3 regions of the Amycolatopsis ultiminotia genome follow, and region 3 is predicted to be linked to each of the others. Evidence: riboswitches for the same ligand, from Rfam matches in the RefSeq annotation. Region 3 holds a riboswitch; each other region holds the start of a gene.
What was found. A riboswitch is a leader RNA that binds a small molecule or an ion and turns the genes downstream of it on or off. The one in region 3 is predicted to bind cobalamin.
Positions count from the first base shown of each region.

Region 1: it holds a riboswitch for cobalamin, as region 3 does, so the genes downstream of both, ABD793_RS00700 (CoA-acylating methylmalonate-semialdehyde dehydrogenase) here and ABD793_RS23195 (hypothetical protein) in region 3, are expected to answer to the same signal.
Region 2: it holds a riboswitch for cobalamin, as region 3 does, so the genes downstream of both, metE (5-methyltetrahydropteroyltriglutamate--homocysteine S-methyltransferase) here and ABD793_RS23195 (hypothetical protein) in region 3, are expected to answer to the same signal.

Region 1 is NZ_BAAAZN010000001.1:143,966-148,123, reverse strand. It holds gene ABD793_RS00705 (acyl-CoA dehydrogenase family protein) at 1-626, opposite strand, end outside; gene ABD793_RS00700 (CoA-acylating methylmalonate-semialdehyde dehydrogenase) at 630-2,129, opposite strand; cobalamin riboswitch at 2,299-2,473, opposite strand; gene ABD793_RS00695 (hypothetical protein) at 3,401-3,736, opposite strand; partial or broken gene ABD793_RS00690 (IS256 family transposase) at 3,832-4,158, shown strand, end outside.
Region 2 is NZ_BAAAZN010000002.1:549,119-553,276, reverse strand. It holds gene ABD793_RS07440 (ribonucleoside-diphosphate reductase subunit alpha) at 1-523, shown strand, start outside; gene ABD793_RS07435 (ribonucleotide-diphosphate reductase subunit beta) at 539-1,612, shown strand; cobalamin riboswitch at 1,624-1,857, shown strand; gene metE (5-methyltetrahydropteroyltriglutamate--homocysteine S-methyltransferase) at 1,946-4,158, shown strand, end outside.
Region 3 is NZ_BAAAZN010000010.1:123,804-127,961, reverse strand. It holds gene ABD793_RS23205 (ABC transporter ATP-binding protein) at 1-583, opposite strand, end outside; gene ABD793_RS23200 (CbiQ family ECF transporter T component) at 580-1,659, opposite strand; gene ABD793_RS23195 (hypothetical protein) at 1,646-2,308, opposite strand; cobalamin riboswitch at 2,326-2,464, opposite strand; gene ABD793_RS23190 (Gfo/Idh/MocA family protein) at 2,498-3,391, shown strand; gene ABD793_RS23185 (VanZ family protein) at 3,592-4,158, shown strand, end outside.

The DNA of each region.
Region 1 (4,158 bases), on a different contig from region 3:
ACGACCTGGCAGGTGGGCTGGGCGTTCCAGCCCATCTTGGCCTCGTTGGGCCCGAACCTCAGCCCGGGTGTGTCCCGTTCGACGATGAACGCAGAGATCCCGTGCGCACCAGGGCCTCCGGTGCGAGCGAGAACCACGTAGACCGCCGACGTGCCGGCACCCGAGATGAACTGCTTCACCCCGTCAAGCACGTACTCGTCGCCCTCGCGCCGGGCCCGCGTAATCAACGCCGCGGCGTCCGACCCGGCCCCGGGCTCTGTGAGACAGTAGCTGCCCAGATCCTCCATAGTGGCCATCCGCGGCAGGTACCGGCGCCGCTGCGCGTCATCGCCGAACTGGTCGATCATCGCCGTGACCATGTTGTGGATCGACACGTACGCGGCAATCGACGGGCACCCACCGGCAAGCGCCTCGAAGACCAGCACCCCGTCGAGGCGGCCCAGCTCGCTGCCGCCGACGTCCTCGGGCAGGTACAGCCCACCGAACCCGACCCCGGCCGCCTTGCGTAACATGCCGGCTGGGAAGTGCTTGTCCCGGTCCCACTCCAGCGCGCGCGGGGCCAGATGCTCGGTCGCGAACTCGGCCGCCGTATCCCGCAGCGCTCGTTGTTCTTCCGTGAGGCGCATCGTCTACGCCATCGTCGGCATGACGAAGCTCGCGCTTTCCTTGGCCCCCGAGGGCCAGCGCGACGTCACAGTCTTGGTCTTGGTGTAAAATCGCACCGAGTCCGGGCCGTGCTGATTGAGGTCGCCGAAGCCGGAACGCTTCCAGCCGCCGAACGTGTGATAGGCGATCGGCACCGGGATCGGCACGTTCACCCCGACCATGCCGGTGTTCACCCGCGCGGTGAAGTCACGCGCGGTGTCGCCGTCACGAGTGAAGATCGCGACACCGTTGCCGTACTCATGCTCGCTCGGCAACCGCAACGCTTCCTCGTAATCGGCCGCACGGGCGATGCACAGCACCGGGCCGAAGATCTCCTCACGGTAGATCCGCATCTCCGGCCGCACCCGATCGAACAGGCAGCCGCCGAGGAAGAACCCGTTCTCATGACCGGGAACCGTGAGGTCCCGGCCGTCCACGACCAGCTCTGCACCTTCGGCGATCCCGATGTCGAGGTAGTCCCGCACGCGTTGCACCGCGGCCGCGCTCACCAGCGGTCCGAAGTCGACACTCTCATCCAGCGACGCCCCGACCTTCAGGCCCCGCACTCGCTTGGCCAGCCGTTCCACCAGAGCGTCAGCCGTGGCCTCCCCGACCGGCACCGCGACCGTGATCGCCATGCACCGCTCACCAGCCGAGCCGTAACCCGCCCCGATAAGGGCTTCCACAGCCTGATCCAGGTCGGCGTCAGGCATCACGATCATGTGATTCTTCGCCCCGCCGAAGCACTGCGCGCGCTTACCGTGCGCGGCGGCCTGCTCGTACACGTACTGCGCGATGTCCGACGAACCCACGAACCCCAGCGCCTCCACCCGAGGATCCACCAGCAGCGTGTCCACGGCCTCCTTGTCACCGTTGACCACGGAGAACACCCCCGGCGGCAGACCCGCCTCCCCGAACAGCTCCGCCAGCCGCAACGGCACGGACGGGTCGCGTTCGGACGGTTTGAGCACGAACGCGTTGCCACACGCGATCGCCGGTGCCGCCTTCCACAAGGGAATCATCGCCGGAAAGTTGAACGGCGTAATGCCCGCGACTACCCCCAGCGGCTGGCGCATCGAATACACGTCGATCCCCGTGCCCGCGCTGTCACTGAACTCGCCCTTGAGCAGATGCGGAATCCCGACGGCGAACTCCACCACCTCCAGCCCACGCTGAATGTCGCCGCGCGCGTCGGCCACCGTCTTGCCGTGTTCGGAAGAAAGCAGCCGCGCCAAGCGATCTTCGTCGGCGCGGACCAGGTCGAGGAACTTCATGAGCACGCGGGCGCGACGCTGTGGGTTCCACCGCGCCCACTCGCGCTGGGCCTCGGCGGCCGCGTCCACCACAGCGGTGACCTCGGCAGCCGAGGCGAGCGGGACGCGCGCCTGCACGGCACCGGTACTGGGGTCGGAGACGTCGGCGAACCGCCCGGACGTGCCCGGAACCAGTTTGCCGCCGACGAAATGGGTGAGTTCAGGGGTCATGGGCCAGCCTTTCGCGAAGGAACGCAGGACGGAGCCACCCGGGCACCGAGGTACGCGGGCAGGCGAAGCCGAAGGAACTACCGCGGATCAGCCAACGGATCTCGCGGTGGCACAGCATCTTTCACGCAGGCAGGTATCAGCCACATGCGTTCAGCTCCATCCTCGTGGACGAACACGGACACCTGCGGCCGGTATCCTGGCTCCCGGATCCGCACCGCCCCGGCCTTCCCGGCTCCCGCCAGTGACCACTCCTCGTGAGGCGGCACTACCCGGTCACAGTGGCGGGACCGCGCCGGACTCACACCGGCTTCCCTGCACCGCAGACCTGAGGACACCATAAAGTAGGAAGTCCTACCATGTCGAGCGTGCCGTACCCCTCATCTGAGTGGCGGATCAAGGAAAGGCCTGTCCCGTAGATAAACCGGCCGAGGACGGAGATCGCGACGGTGTTGGTGGTCGCGCGGCCGGTATCCCAGCCCACAGTCGACGTCAGCCGCGTAAAGACGGTGAGCGGCGGAGGTTGTCCAGCAGCGGCGCGCCCGGCACGTAGGAGAGGTAGCCGTGGTACTTGCCCGAACTCCGTGCCGAAAACACGCTCAGCCAGCACCAGCAGGAGGTACACCGTCTCAATGCCCGCCGCCCCGCGCCGAGCGGCCCGAGCCCGGCGTCAACGGCCGAGAACGTGGCAAGCGTTTTGGTGTCCCTACCGCTTCCGGACAGTTCGCCGGCACGATCACGACCAACAGCTGCATGACCTCGATAAACACGAACGGCACGTGGAGCCCATACTGCATGCTCTGCGGTTCCGCACGAACCGCCAACGGCCAGCTAACATCATCAACCCAACTACCGACACGGATCCGCACGGCTCCACTCCCACAGCCTGGTCATCGCGGCGCTCCCAGCAGCGCCACCTCGACCTCGGCTAGCGCAGTCCGGCCGAGGGCATCGGACGACAGGTGATCTGTGCTCGCGGATTACGCCGGCCAGGATGTCCGGTTGCGTGTGTTGAGAGCCGAGCCTCCCCCTCGCCGGGGTCAACCCGGGACGGGTTGCAATGGTGGGCGATGGTGCGTAGCGACAGGTGGCCTTCGAGGGCGCATCCCTTTCCGGTGCCCATGCGCAGCAAAGTGTGACCGCAGCGAGTCGTGCCACCCATACGTTCGGCGCAGGCAGCGCGAAACAGGTAGGTGCGCAACACACGCAACTGCGTTTGGCGTGCTGATCGCCTTCCGGACCGCAGATGTCGGGCCCACCCAGGGCCTCCTCTATCACTGCTTGAGCTGCCTGCGGTTGGCTGTCAGGACCTCGTCGGACAGTCCGGGATCGACCTCGGCGACAGCGCGGGAGACCACTAGCGCGCCGACCGTCTGGCAGAACAGTGCTACTGCCTGCTTTCGGGCTTCCGCCACGCTCAGTTCGGTGCCGGATTGGTGCGCGCGATCGAGCAGCATCGCGGTGATGGCACTGATGTAGCCCTCAAGCCCGCTCTGGTACTCGACCTGGGCTGCGACGCCGTGGCGTCCGGTGTCAGCTGCCAGGGCGGCTGACGCGCAGCCGGTTTCCGGGTGATCGCAGTGGGCGGCGGTGACGTATCCGTCGACCATGTCGTGCAGGCTGCGCGGGCGGAGCGGGGATGAGCCTTGCAGATGGCGGCGAGCACATCCAACGAGTCGGCGAAACCCTGATGGTAGACCTGGCGGTCTACCCAGTGATCTTCATCGACGCGATCCACGTGAAGATCCACCGACGGCAAGGCCGCCAACCGGCCGATCTATGTCGCGCTGGCGGTGACCTGCGAAGGCCGCCGAGACATCCTCGGGTTGTGGGCCGGCGACGGCGCCGGCGCACAGTACTTGCTGCACGTGCTCACCGAACTCAAGAATCGCGGTGTCGCCGACGTGCTCATGGTCGTGTGCGACGATCTGAGCGGACTGCCGGACGCGATCACCGCCGTCTGGCCGCAGACCATCGCCCAGACTTGCGTGGTGCACTTGCTGCGCAACAGCTTCCGCTACGCTGGCTGTCA
Region 2 (4,158 bases), on a different contig from region 3:
GAAGTACTTCGACGGCAGCCTCGGCCGGATCGACCGGGTCCCGGACGAGCTCAAGGCGCTCTACGCCACAGCCTTCGAGATCGAGTCGAAGTGGCTGGTGGACGCGGGTTCACGGCGGCAGAAGTGGATCGACCAGGCGCAGTCGCTGAACCTGTACATCGCCGCACCCAGCGGCCGCAAGCTCGACGAGCTGTACCGCTACGCCTGGCACAAGGGCCTCAAGACCACCTACTACCTGCGTGCACAGTCCGCGACGCACGTGGAGAAGAGCACCCTGCGCGGCACCGACGGCAAGCTGAACGCGGTCTCGGCCACCCCGGCCGCGGCTCCCGCGGCCGGCCCGGCGGCGGCACCGGCGCCCTCGCCCAGCCCCTCCCCTTCGCCTGCCGCCGCGGTCCCGGCGACCCCGCCTGCCGCGGAGCCGGAGACCAAGGCCGCGCCGAAGGTGGACGACGTCGACTTCGTCGCCACCGATGGTGCCGCGTGCCGGATCGACGACCCCGACTGCGAAGCCTGCCAGTAAGGAAACCCGGAAGACATGACCAACCTGGAGACCACGGACGCGACCGGCCTCGGCGAGATCGAGGTCGGCGCGGCCCGGATCAACGTCGACGACAAGCGGATGATCAACGCCCGCTCCGACGTCAACCAGCTGCTGCCGATGAAGTACCGGTGGGCGTGGGAGAAGTACCTGGCCGGCTGCAACAACCACTGGATGCCGACCGAGGTCGCCATGCAGGCCGACATCGCGCTGTGGAAGTCGACCGACGGGCTGACCGAGGACGAGCGGCAGATGCTCAAGCGCAACCTCGGCTTCTTCGCCACCGCGGAGTCCTTGGTGGCCAACAACATCGTGCTCGCGGTGTACCGGCAGATCACCAACCCGGAGTGCCGCCAGTACCTGTTGCGCCAGGCCTTCGAGGAGGCCGTGCACACGCACACCTTCCAGTACATCTGCGAAAGCCTCGGCCTGGTCGAGGGCGAGCTGTTCAACATGTACCGCGAGGTTCCGTCCATTTCGGACAAGGACGCGTGGGCACTGAAGTACACCCAGCACCTCGAGGACCCGGACTTCAAGACCGGCACACCGGAGGCCGACACCGCGTTCCTGCGTGATCTGGTGGCGTTCTACGTGATCTTCGAGGGCATGTGGTTCTACACCGGGTTCGCGCAGATCCTTTCGCTCGGCAGGCGCAACAAGATGGTCGGCATCGCCGAGCAGTACCAGTACATCCTGCGCGACGAGTCGATCCACCTGAACTTCGGCATCGACTGCATCAACCAGATCAAGATCGAGAATCCGCACCTGTGGACCGAGCAGTTCCAGCAGGAGGTGCGCGGGATGCTGCGAGAAGCCTGTGAGCTGGAGGTTTCCTACGCCCGCGACACCATGCCGCGCGGTATGCTGGGACTGTCCGCGCAGCTGTGCGAGCAGTACATGCACTTCATCACCGACCGGCGGGCGCAGCAGATCGGGCTGGCCCCCATCTTCGGCGAGAACGAGAACCCGTTCCCGTGGATGTCGGAGGCGATGGACCTCAAGAAGGAGAAGAACTTCTTCGAGACGAGGGTCATCGAGTACCAGTCCGGCGGCGCCCTCGACTGGGACTGACCGCTGCGGCTAAGCTCGGCCACGCCACTGGTTCGCCAGGGCGTGGCCGAGCTTTTTCACGTCCGGGCGAGGCAAGAGGGAACCCGGTGCGATTCCGGGACTGCCCCGCAGCGGTGAGTGGGAACGAAAGCCGTCACCACGAGGATGTGGTCCAGCACTGGGCGCCAGCGCCCGGGAAGCGACGGCGAGTAGGAGCGTGCCCGGCGCCCACGAGTCCGAAGACCTGCCCGTGGCACGCACGCCGACGGCGTGCGTGAGTCCGGGCCTCGTGGGACAGGGCGCGACCGAAGCACGGCTGCCGCGTGCCCGGACTCTTCCGGCGAGCACGTGAGGATGCATGCTGTGAACACGATCGGCACCACCGTTCTTGGCTACCCGAGGATCGGGCCGGCCAGGGAACTGAAGCGGGCGCTGGAGGCCTACTGGGCCGGCACCGGGACCGAGGACGAGCTGCTGGCCACCGGAGGGCAGCTGCGCGAACAGACCTGGACCGCACTGCGCGACGCCGGTCTCGGCTCGATCCCGTCCGGCACCTTTTCGCACTACGACCAGGTGCTGGACACCGCCGTACTGTTCGGTGCACTGCCGGAGCGCTTCACCCGGCTCGGCCTGTCGCCGCTGGACACCTACTTCGCCGCCGCGCGCGGGGTGCCGGACGCGCCCGCACTGGAGATGACGAAGTGGTTCGACACCAACTACCACTACCTCGTCCCGGAGCTGGGCCCGGACAGCCGGTTCACGCTGACCGGCACCGCCACGGTCGACGAGGTCCGCGAGGCCCGCGCGCTCGGCATCACCCCGCGTCCGGTGCTGCTCGGCCCGGTCACCTTCCTGCTGCTGGCGAAACCGGACACGCCCGGATTCCGGCCGCTGGACCTGCTGGACGAGCTGCTGCCCGCTTACGCCGAGCTGTTGCGGCAGCTGCGGGCCGAGGGCGTGGAGTGGGTGCAGCTGGACGAGCCTGCGTTCGCCGCCGACCGAAGCACTCCGGAGCTGAACGCGCTCACCCGCGCCTACCACGTGCTGGCAAAACAGGCCGACCGGCCGAAACTGCTGGTGGCCGGCTACTTCGGCGGGCTCGGCCGGGCGCTGGGCGTACTGGCCCGCTCCCCGATCGACGCACTGGCCGTGGACCTGGTCACCGATGAGTCCTTTGTGGACGCCGTGGCCGCGGAGGGCGCACTGCGGGACAAGGAGGTACTGGCCGGGGTGGTGGACGGGCGCAACGTGTGGCGCACCGATCCCGACCGTGCGCTCGTCCGGGCGCGGCGGCTCCTGGACACTGCCGCACGGGTCGGTGTCAGCACGTCGTGCTCGCTGCTGCACGTGCCCTACGACGTGGCCGCCGAACCGCGGCTCGATCCGCGGCTGCGGGGCTGGCTCGCGTTCGCCCGGCAGAAGGTCGACGAGGTCGTGCTGCTCGGCCGGGCACTCGCCGGCGCGGACGTGGATCTCACGCCCGCCCGTGAAGCGGTGGCCGACCGGGCGCGGGCCACCGAGCCGACCGATCCGGCCGTCCGCACCAGGATCGCCGGGCTGACCGAGAAGGACGCGATCCGCCCGCCGTACGCGCAGCGGGTGCTCGCCCAGTCGACCGCGCTGGACCTGCCCGCACTGCCGACCACGACGATCGGCTCGTTCCCGCAGACCGGTGACGTCCGCCGGGCCAGGGCGGCGCACCGCGCGGGACGGCTCCGCGACGAGGAGTACCGGACCGCCATGCGCGCCGAGATCGAACGCGTGGTGCGGTTGCAGGAGAACCTCGGCCTCGACGTGCTCGTGCACGGTGAGCCGGAGCGCAACGACATGGTGCAGTACTTCGCCGAGCAGCTGGCCGGGTTCGCGGCCACCGAACACGGCTGGGTGCAGTCCTACGGTTCGCGGTGCGTGCGCCCGCCGATCCTGTTCGGCGATGTGTCCCGGCCGGAGCCGATGACGGTGGAATGGGCCCGCTACGCGCAAAGTCTCACCGGCCGTCCGGTGAAGGGCATGCTGACCGGCCCGGTGACCATCCTGGCGTGGTCGTTCGTCCGCGACGACCAGCCGCTCGGCGACACCGCGCGGCAGGTGGCACTGGCCATCCGCGACGAGGTGGCCGATCTGGAGACCGCGGGCATCCGGATCGTCCAGGTCGACGAGCCCGCGCTGCGCGAACTGCTGCCGCTGCGGGCGGCCGGGCACGAGGCGTACTTCGGCTGGGCGGTACACGCCTTCCGGCTGGCCACCTCGGGCGTCGCGGACAGCACGCAGATCCACACGCACATGTGCTACTCGGAGTTCGGCGAGGTGCTGCCCGCGATCGACGCACTGGACGCCGACGTGACCAGCATCGAGGCCGCACGGTCCAAAATGGAGGTACTGGCCGATCTCACCGGCGCCGGGTTCGCCCGCGGGGTGGGACCGGGCGTCTACGACATCCACTCGCCGCGAGTGCCGGACTCCGGTGAGGTGACCGGTCTGGTGCGGACCGCACTCGCCGCGGTACCCGCCGGACGGCTGTGGATCAACCCGGACTGCGGGCTCAAGACCCGCAGGTACGCCGAGGT
Region 3 (4,158 bases):
CGGTGGTCCCCAGGTCGTGCACCAGCCGGGTGATCGCGGCCAGTACTTCCTCGGCCGCGGTGGGGTCGAGCGCCGACGTCGGTTCGTCGAGCACCAGCACGCTCGGATGCGCGGTGAGCACCGAGCCGATCGCCACCCGCTGCTGCTGCCCGCCGGACAACGTCCGCAATGGACGGTCGCGCAGCTCGGCGATGCCGAGCAGGTCGAGGGTTTCCTCGACCCGCCTGCGCATCACGTCCGGCGGCACGGCCAGCTGCTCCATCGCGTAGGCCAGTTCCTCCTCCACGGTGTCGGTGACGAACCCGGCCGGCGGGTCCTGTCCGACCACGCCGACGACCTCGGCCAGCTCGCGCGGCGGATGCTCCGCGGTGTCGAGCCCGGCCACCCGCACCCGGCCGGTGAGCCGTCCGCCGGTGAAGTGCGGGACGAGCCCGTTCATCGCGCCGAGCAGAGTCGACTTGCCGACCCCGGTGCGCCCGGCGACCAGGCACAGCTCGCCCTCCTCGACCTCGAAGCCGACATCGGTGAGCACCGGCCGGTGCGCCCCTTCGTAAGTGACGCCAACGTGCGAGAACTCGATCATCGGGCGACCTCCGAGACGAGCGCCGGACGCGGCGCGAGCCAGGCAGGCAGCACGCAGAGCAACACCGCCACCGCCGGCAGTACCGGCAGCTCGGGCCAGGTCGGCGGGGACGCCGGGGTCGCCAGCGTGACCGGATCGGCCACCAGCACGAGCACGCACCCGGCCACCCCGCACAATGCGACCAGCGTTTCCGGCAGCCGCCACGGATCGGGCCGGTAGGTCGTCCGGCGCACCTGCCTGCCGCCGAGCACGAATCCGGCGCCTGCCACGACCAGCCCGGCCAGCAGCATCGGCACCCCGAGCCAGGACGCCGAACCGTCCAGCACGCCGTACACCCCCACCGAAACCCCGACCAGCCCGGCGAGCACGCAGACCGCGATCAGCACCCGGACCCGCCGTCCGAGGTAACCGCGGCGGCCGTAGCCTCGCGAATCCATCGCCGCCGCCAGCTGCAGCGACCGGTCCATGGCGTCGGCAAGCACCGGCACGAAGATCCCCTTCACGAACCGCAGGCCGCGAGTCCGTCCGGCACGCAGCCGTCGAGCCCGCCGCACCCGCTGCACGCTCTCCACCAGCTGCGGTGCGACCGACAGCGCGACGGTGACCGCAGTGCCCACCTCGTACAACGCGCCCGGCACCGCCTTCAGCAAGCGTTTCGGGTTCGCCAGCGCGTTCGCGGCACCGACGCAGAGCACGATCGTGGCCAGCCGCAGGCCGTCGTAGCAGCCGCCGAGCAGTTCCTCGGCGGAGGTGGGACCGAGCAGTTCGATCCCGGCGGCCGCGGCGGGCAGCGGAATGGTGGGCAGGGTGAACAGCACGTGCCCACCGTCCTCGCCGCCGATCAGGATCCGGAACAGCACCCGGGACACCAGGATCACCGCGGCGACGAGTGCATACATCCGGAAGGCCAGCGCCCACGGCGCGTCGCCGCGGCGGGCCACCACCACGAGCCCGGCCACCGCGATCACCAGTAGCAGCAGGAGCGGGTTGGTGGTCCGGCTCGCGACGACTGCGAGCGCGAGCGCCCACACCCACCACGCGCCGGGATGCAGCGCACGGGGACTAGGCCGTGCCACGCCGGCGCCGGACCGCGGTGACCACCCCGGCCGCAGCGATCAGCACGACCACCACGATGCCGATCACCAGCCCCCACGGAAACCCGCTGTCCGAAGTAGCCGTTTGTGCCGCGGCGGGCGCGGGCGCGGGCGCGTTCGCCTTGCGCACCGGAGCCGTGCGCGGTGGCGGGTAGTCGGTGTAGGACTTGTCGATCGCGAAGGACCAACCCTCGAAACTGCCCGCAGGCGGCTGCCAGCTCTGCACACCGACCTGGCTGGCGGCCCACTTCCCGCCGTTCGTGGCGGTCCAGAAGCTCCAGGTGGCGTTTTCCGGCGGCATGTCGGTGCAGGACTGGTCGGCCGGTTTGCGCTCGATCCGGCAGATCAGCGACAGGCCGTACTTGCCGGTACCGGCCAGCTCGAGCCCGGCGTTCTGCAGGGCGGTGACCCCGTTTTCCTGCGGCCCCGGCGCGCAGCGGATGAGCGGATCGCCGCCGAGGCCCTGGAAGTCGACGACCACGGTGACCCCGTTGCCGTCCGGGCAGTACCCCTGGCTGCCCTTACCGGGCACGGTGGCCGAAGCCGTGCCTGCCCCGCTCAGCCCGGTGCCGATCAGAAGTGCGCACCCGGCGAGGACTCGCCCCCAGTGGCGCACGTGCAGGAACCGCATGTCTGATGAACCTCGCATCGATCGGACCACGACGGGCGATCCGGCTCACGGCCCGGAAGGGCCGCTCACGGTTGCGGGCCAGCGCCGGATTCGCACCGGCTTCCCCCGTTCGTGGCGTAGAACCTGTTGACGTTAACCCACCGCAGGTACCCATCGGAAGCGACGGCGGCCACACCTACACTTCCGGAGGTGGGACTCGGACAGCTGCGCGTCGGCCTCGTCGGAACCGGACCGTGGGCGACCACGGTGCATGCTCCCGGGCTGGCAGAGCACCCCGGCACCGTGCTCAGTGCGGTGTGGAGCCGCCGCCACGAAGCCGCCACGGCACTCGCTCAGGCCTACGACGCCGTCCCCGCCACCGACCTCGACGAGCTGTTCGAGCAGGTCGACGCGCTCGCCTTCGCGGTACCGCCCGCCGTGCAGGCGGAGATCGCGACCCGCGCCGCGGAGGCGGGCAAGCACCTGATCCTGGAGAAGCCGATCGCCGCCGACCTGGCCGGCGCACAGCGGCTGGCCGACGCGGTGACCGCCGCCGGGGTCGCCTCGCTCGTGATGCTCACCCTGCGGTTCGCCCAGCAGACCCGCGACTGGCTGGACGGCGTCACGCAGGCAGGCGGCTGGCGTGGTGGCGGCGCGCGGTGGCTGTCCGGCGCGCTGCTCAGCGGCCGGTACGCGACGTCGGCCTGGCGGCTGTCCGCCGAGGGTGGCGCGCTCGCGGACGTCGGACCGCATGCGTTCGACCTGCTCGACGCCGCACTCGGCCCGATCACCGAAGTCCTTGCGGCGCACCGTGCTGAAGACGACCTCTGGCAGGTGCTGCTCGCCCACAAGGGCGGCGCGAGCAGCACCGCGACGCTCACGCTGCGGTTGCCGGTGCAGCCGACAGTCGTGGAGGTCGCGGTGTACGGCGACCACGGCTACCGGACGTTGGGCCGCGCGGGTACTGCCGGCGACTCATACACCGCACTGCTGGATGATTTCGCGGCGATGGTCTCGAGTGGAATCACCACGCACCCGTGTGATGTGCACCGGGGTCTGCACCTGACCCGGATCATCGATCAAGCACGCGCGCTGGCCGGCTGACAAACCCGCATTCTCCCCTGTGGAGCAAGGGTTTTCCGCTCCACTATGGACTGCGCAAGCACGGAACTCCGTTTCGCGCCACCGGAAAAGTTCACCGCATAGTGCGGGGTCTGGACATGCCGGGGGGATCTTGTGCTGCGATGGTGATCTTGGGGGCGGGGAAGAAGCAGTTTCGGTGAGGGGTTCGAGAAGGGAAGCGCATGGGAGCCCTGCTGCGCGCCTTCTGGGGGATCATTCCGGCCACCGCGATCGCGCTGCCTTACGCGTTGCTCTGCTGGCCACTGCTCGCACTCCGGCGGCGCCGAAGAAGTGGCGCCAGCCTTGCCCACGCTTCCGCGACCGCAGGCGTCGACGTGCTGATCACGACGGTCGGCGGGCTGGTGCTGCTGCTGGTGACGATGCCGGTCGGCACGGCCGGCGGCAGCACACTCGACCTGGTTCCCGGCGCCGACCTCGGCACCGCGCTCTCCGGCGACGGTTCTCCCTGGCAAGTGATCGGCAACCTGCTCCTGCTGTGCCCGCTGGGTGCGCTGCTGCCACTGCGGGCGCGGCGGCTGCGCTCGGTCGGCCGGATCGCGCTGCTCGCACTCGCCGGTTCGGTGCTGGTGGAGGCGATCCAGCTGGTACTGCACAACGGCCGCGTCACCTCGACCGACGACGTCCTGCTCAACACCCTCGGCGCGGTACTCGGCGCAGCACTGACCCGCCCCGGCTGGCAACGCTTCGACCTGCCGGTACCGCCGATCCCGCAACAGGTGCGGCGAACC